DNA from 2 places in the Idiomarina solivarensis genome. Region 2 is predicted to be linked to the other one. Evidence: riboswitches for the same ligand, from Rfam matches in the RefSeq annotation. Region 2 holds a riboswitch; the other holds the start of a gene.
The links. Region 2 has a riboswitch for thiamine pyrophosphate ahead of RBK99_RS10155 (TonB-dependent receptor). Riboswitches for the same ligand answer to the same signal wherever they lie in the genome.
Positions count from the first base shown of each region.

Region 1: it holds a riboswitch for thiamine pyrophosphate, as region 2 does, so the genes downstream of both, thiC (phosphomethylpyrimidine synthase ThiC) here and RBK99_RS10155 (TonB-dependent receptor) in region 2, are expected to answer to the same signal.

Region 1 is NZ_JAVFHZ010000001.1:566,748-570,167, forward strand. Features, by position in the region: gene RBK99_RS02735 (multicopper oxidase domain-containing protein) at 1-129, shown strand, start outside; gene RBK99_RS02740 (formylglycine-generating enzyme family protein) at 141-893, shown strand; gene RBK99_RS02745 (SCO family protein) at 886-1,515, shown strand; TPP riboswitch at 1,556-1,674, shown strand; gene thiC (phosphomethylpyrimidine synthase ThiC) at 1,758-3,420, shown strand, end outside.
Region 2 is NZ_JAVFHZ010000005.1:217,772-221,191, forward strand. Features, by position in the region: gene ubiD (4-hydroxy-3-polyprenylbenzoate decarboxylase) at 1-986, shown strand, start outside; gene fre (NAD(P)H-flavin reductase) at 987-1,688, shown strand; TPP riboswitch at 1,739-1,837, shown strand; gene RBK99_RS10155 (TonB-dependent receptor) at 1,887-3,420, shown strand, end outside.

The DNA of each region.
Region 1 (3,420 bases), on a different contig from region 2:
AGTAACAGTGCAACGATTGAGTTTATTGTTCCGGAAGAAGGCATCTATAAACTTGTGGATCATGAATTTGCTGACGCAGAGCGTGGTGCAGCGGGTGCGTTAATTGCTGGCCCTCGTAAAGGCAAATAAGGGGAAATGTTATGGTTAAGTGGCTTGGAGTTGCTGGTGTGCTGTTCTCACCGTTAATACTCGCCGACCAGGTTCTGGTTAACGGTGGAATCTTTGAACCACCGGTATTACTAGACAAAGAGCGCCTCAGTATAGAAATTAACGCTTTTATGCTGGATGCGACTCCGGTCACTAACCAACAGTATCTGCAGTTTGTATCGAAAAACGCCCGGTGGCAGCGAGATAATATCGCTGCCCTGTTCCACGATGGCAATTACCTAAAGCACTGGAGCAATAGTACTGCTTTTGCTGAAGGCAAAGAAAACGACCCCGTTACTTATGTGTCCTGGTTCGCCGCGCGAGAATATTGCGCAGCAAAAGGAGGACGGCTTCCCAGTCTGAACGAGTGGGAGTACGCTTCCGTACTCTACCGAAAGCAACAGAACATCAGCGACAATGACTACGCACGCGACCTTTTTGCCTGGTATAGCCAGCCACACAGTATAAAACAGAAAAGCGTCGATCCAACTGCACAGCAGTTAATGCATATGCATGATCGCGTTAACGAATGGGTAGAAGACTATCAATTACTACTAACCAACGGCGACGACGTCGATTTACTCTCCGGTTCATGTGGCGACGGAGCACGCTTTATGTCCAGTTTTAGTAACGCGAACTACGCCACATTTTTCCGTTATCAGTCGCGCAGTGATTACGCACCTCAAAGTGCCACCAGCACCATGGGATTTCGCTGCGCATACGATCTGGAGAACAGCCATGAATAGATTATTCCAACTTACAGTCCTAGCCTCTTTTGTATTTTCCGCGCCACTATTAGCGCAGGATCACTCGCACCATAATATGCATGGCGACCATAGCAATCATACAGCGATGAATGCGGCAGAGGTATCCCACTCCCAGTCGGTATACCAGGTTGATGCCACCTGGAACACACACCAAAACAAACCGTTTAAACTCGCTGAACTTGAGGGACAACCGGTAATCATATCTATGATATACGGCAGCTGCACCACGGCCTGCCCGGTACTAGTGCACGATGTAAAACGTTTGTACACAAACTTGGATAAAGACACACAAAAGCAAGTAAAACTGGTAATGGTGAGTTTCGATACCGCGCGGGACACTCCAGAAGCACTAGCCGATTATGTTGCGCAATACCAGTTAGACGATAACAGCTGGTTGTTTCTGAACGGCTCTGATCAGAATATAAGAACACTGGCCACTGTCCTTGGCGTGCGTTATCGACAGCGTCCCGATGGTGACTTTGATCACAGTAATTTAATTACCATTTTAGACCAGAAAGGGCTCATAGTTGAGCGCATAGAAGGCCTCAGCCAACCAATGGATAAGTCCGCTAAAACGATTAATAAGCTGGTAAAACATTAACACCAGTTGCATTACCTTAAAGATTTTGTTCCACTAAAAAGGAATCTTGTCGGAGTGCCAATGACTTTATTAATTAAGTTACTGGCTGAGACCGCAATTGCGGGATCCGTTGAACCTGATCAGGCTAATACCTGCGAAGGGAACAAGAGAGCAACAACACGACCCAACCGTGGTTTATGCGTTGTTGTTCCTTTCAACACTCCTGACAAGCATCTCTAACATCAACAAAATGAGAGAATGCTATGTCATCAACAACCCGATTAAACCGGCAACAGGCCGAATCCTTTTTATCGTCGCTTTCTGGCGAATACTACCCCAACTCAACCCGCGAGTTTCTGTGTGGCGGACGCGCGGATATTAAAGTGCCCTTTCGCCGGATCCATTTAAGTGAAACCCTGCACCAACCAACACCCGGCGTAAAGCTGCCACCCAATGAACCTATTAATGTCTACGATACTTCGAGCGTGTACGGTGATTCAAACGCCCATATCAACGTAAAGCAAGGGTTAGAAAAATTACGGCTTAACTGGATAATCGAGCGCTACGAAGACAATAAACAACACAATCGTGGTATTACGCAGCTGGCTTATGCCCGGCGCGGTCTCATTACGCCGGAAATGGAATTTATCGCACTGCGTGAAAATATGGGCCGCGAGCATTTGGAAAACCCCGTCACACCTGAGTTTGTTCGTGACGAAGTTGCTAGCGGCCGGGCGATTATCCCGGTCAATATCAATCATGCCGAATCAGAGCCGATGATCATCGGCCGTAACTTTTTAGTGAAAGTAAACGCCAATATTGGCAATTCATCGGTAACCTCTTCCATTGAAGAAGAAGTAGAAAAACTGGTCTGGGCCACGCGCTGGGGCGCCGATACGGTCATGGATTTATCCACCGGCCGCAATATTCACCAAACTCGAGAGTGGATCTTACGTAACAGCCCGGTTCCCATTGGCACCGTGCCAATTTATCAGGCATTAGAACGTGTTAATGGCATTGCTGAAGATCTTAGCTGGTCAATCTTCAAAGAGGTGTTGCTAGAGCAGGCTGAGCAAGGTGTGGATTACTTCACCATTCACGCCGGAGTACTCCACGATTTCATCAAACTGACAGCAAAACGGGTGACGGGCATTGTCTCCCGTGGCGGTTCTATTATGGCCAAATGGTGCATGGCGCATCAGCAAGAAAGTTTTCTTTACCAACACTTTCGGGATATCTGCAAAATTTGCGCAAAATATGATATTTCCCTGTCGCTAGGGGACGGCCTGCGCCCTGGTTCTATTGCAGATGCAAACGACGAAGCTCAGTTCGCTGAACTCCGGACCCTGGGTGAACTCACCCAAATTGCCTGGGAATACGATGTTCAGGTGATGATAGAAGGTCCGGGTCATGTGCCTATGCATAAAATCCAGGAGAACATGGATGAGCAGCTAAAGCACTGCCACGGCGCCCCTTTTTACACGCTCGGTCCGTTGACAACAGATATTGCACCGGGTTATGACCACATTACTTCAGGCATTGGTGCCGCAATGATCGGCGCTTTTGGTTGCGCTATGCTTTGCTACGTCACCCCCAAAGAGCACTTAGGCCTACCCAACAAAGAAGACGTAAAACAAGGGTTAATTGCTTACAAAATTGCGGCCCATGCGGCTGATTTAGCCAAAGGACACCCGGGAGCACAAGCACGAGACGACGCCATGTCAAAAGCCCGCTTTGAATTTCGTTGGGAAGATCAATTTAATCTCGCGCTGGATCCGGTCACCGCCCGTAACTATCACGATGAAACCTTGCCTCAGGACTCGAATAAAACCGCTCAGTTTTGCTCAATGTGCGGACCCAAGTTCTGTTCGATGAAAATTTCACATGAAGTACGCCAGTATCATGCAGACAAGCGCATTGACGTAA
Region 2 (3,420 bases):
CTCGGGGTCCGCATAAAGAGCGGCAAAATCTAGGCATTTATCGTCAGCAACTCTTGGGCCCTAACAAGCTTATTATGCGTTGGTTATCTCATAGAGGCGGTGCGCTGGACTTTCAAGAGTGGTGCCAGCAGCATCCGGGCGAGAAGTTCCCTGTATCGGTGGCCCTAGGTGCCGATCCTGCTACTATTCTGGGGGCGGTAACGCCAGTACCCGACAGCTTATCGGAATACGCTTTTGCCGGGTTGCTGCGCGACAGTAAAACCGAAGTGACGTCGTGTTTGAGTAATGACTTACAAGTGCCGGCTCACGCGGAAATGATTTTGGAAGGTTATATTGAACCGGGCGAAATGGCTCCGGAAGGCCCTTATGGCGACCATACCGGTTATTATAACGAAGTGGATGAGTTCCCGGTGTTTACCGTCACTCATATCACCCATCGTAAAGATCCTATCTATCACAGTACCTATACGGGTCGTCCGCCGGATGAACCTGCTGTATTGGGTGTGGCGCTAAATGAAGTCTTTATTCCGTTGCTGCAGAAGCAGTTCCCGGAAATTGTCGATTTTTATTTACCACCAGAAGGCTGTTCGTACCGTTTGGCCGTAGTCACAATGAAGAAGCAGTATCAGGGTCATGCCAAGCGTGTGATGATGGGGGTCTGGTCCTTTTTGCGTCAGTTTATGTACACCAAATTTGTCATCGTGTGTGATGACGACGTCAATGCTCGTGACTGGAAAGATGTTATCTGGGCTATGACGACCCGAATGGATCCTGCGCGTGATACGACCCTGGTCGAAAATACGCCAATAGATTACCTTGACTTTGCTTCGCCGGTTTCCGGACTGGGCTCAAAGATGGGAATGGATGCAACCAACAAGTGGCCGGGCGAAACCGACCGTGAGTGGGGCGAACCTATTGTCATGAGTGACGAGGTGAAACAGCGTATTGACGAGCTGTGGGACGAATTGAATATTATGGAGTCGTGAATGAGTCAACAAATGACCTGTAAAGCCGAAATATCGCGTCAGCTAGCGGATGCTGTGTGGGAAGTGCGTTTGCAGCTGCCGCAACCGGTAGAGTTTAAAGCAGGCCAGTATTTGATGGTGGTAATGGACGAGAGAGACAAGCGACCTTTTAGTATCGCTTCATGCCCCTCCAATAAAAGTGAGTGGTTACTTCATGTAGGTGCAACGCCGGATAACAGCTACGCAATGGAAGTCTTGGATAAAATTCGCGCCGACGGTGAGTTAGAGATTGAAGCTCCTGATGGTGTTGCCTTTTACCGCCAGGAAAATACCAAGCCCGCCGTGCTAATTGCTGGTGGTACAGGTTTTTCCTATGCCTATTCTATTCTGCAGCAACATTTGCGTTTGTCACCCGAGCGGCCTTTAACGCTCTATTGGGGTGCAAAAAGCTTAAGCGATCTCTATTTGCATGACGAGCTGGAACGTCTGGCAAGTGAATACAAGCACTTTGATTACCACCCGGTGGTAGAAGACGCTAAAAACCAATGGCCCTATTCCATTGGGCTAGTGCATCATGCGGTCATGGCTCGAGAGAAAAATTTGCCAGAATGTGAAATTTATATGGCGGGGCGTTTTGAAATGGTGCGCGTGATTCGCGATGACTTTGTCGCTAAAGATGTGCCGTTAGAAAATCTTTACGGTGACGCGTTGTCCTTTATTTGATTGCACTGAAAGTAAATTTGTTTAACTAACGAGCTGCGTTATACTGACGCCGCTTTACCAAGGGGTGCCGGCAACGGCTGAGATGCGAGAGCGAACCCTTAAAACCTGATCCGGTTAATACTGGCGTAGGGATGGTAGAAAACCCGTCTAATACAGCCTTACCGGATCGTTTCTGACTTTGTTTTGAGGAAATGATCCATGAAAATAATCCAACCCTATTTAGCCGCTAGTTTGGCTATCGCTTTACCGGCTTTGCCTGTGTTCGCTTATGCAGCAGATGAGACCGAAAAGAAACAAGAGATAGAAATTATTGAGGTTAGTGGTGACTTTCATCAGCGTACGCTAAACGAAACCACCAGCAGCGTTTCTATTCTTAATAAAGAAGCAATGCAACAGCGTCACTCCCAGCATTTGCAGGACACTCTGAATAGCTTTGCTAATGTGAATTTTTCTGGTGGTACTTCAACGGCACGGTTCATTCAAATTCGCGGCATTGGTGAGCGCTCTCAGTTTGTCGATCCGGTGACGCCGTCGGTGGGCTTAATCATTGATGGCATCGATTACAGTGGCTTAGGCAGTGCAGCCTCGCTGTTCGATATTAATCACGTGGAAGTGTTTCGCGGGCCACAAAGCGGACGTTTTGGCGTTAATGCTATGGCCGGTTTGTTGTTATTGGAAAGTACTGCGCCAAGCCGCGATTTTAATGGACAGTTTCAGTTGTCGGCTGGAAACTACTCTGAAGCTATGGGTGGCCTCGCTATGGGTGGACATCTTGGTGCGTTAGGTAATGCCCGTTTTTCGGTCAGTCAGTTTCAGCAAGACGGTTATATGGAAAATACTTATTTGAACCGTGATGACACCGAACAGCGTGATGAGTTAACGGCGCGATTCCTGCTGGATACCGAACTGAGTCAAGACTGGTTGCTGCAAACCGTGGTGCATTATAACGATGTCGACAATGGCTATGACGCCTTCAGCCTCGATAACACTCGGGAAACGTTGTCAGATGAACCCGGTTTTGACCGGCTGGAAAGCCAGGCCTTACGTTTACAATTGAGCTATCTGGGGTTTTCCAACAGTCGTTTGGAAATGTCGGTCAACCAGCTGAATGCTGATACTGGGTATGCCTACGACGAAGACTGGACTTACGAAGGTATTGCACCGGGTTGGGAATATTCTTCTTTCGACGCGTACTTCCGCGAACGGGATGATAAAACGGCCGAAATTCGTTGGTTATCGGATAAACCGGAAGCCTTACTTGGTGTTGATAGTGAATGGGTCGCCGGACTGTATTATTACGATAAGTCTGTGGCATTAACCCGCGATTATTTTAACTGGGATTTAGGTCAGCCTGATATTTTTGAAAGCGAGTATGACAGCGAACACATGGCAGTTTACGGTGAATTGACTCAGCATTGGACCGAGCGGGTCAGCACCATAACGGGGTTACGGGTCGAACGCTATAATAATGACTATCTTGATAGTCGGGGCATTGCCGAGCAACCAGAGGACACCATGGTGGGCGGTAACTTTAGCGTACGTTACCAGGCGTCAGAAGAAAGCTATGTGTACGCAACGTTGGCCCGTGGCTATAAATCGGGTGGCGTCAATGGCGAAGCCCTGGGCAAGGCACGTGATCAGGGCCTGGAAGAGTTGGAGAATTATCTGCTTGAGCGTTCAACCTTCGCTCCGGAAGTCCTTTGGAGTGCAGAGTTTGGTGTTAAAGGCAGCA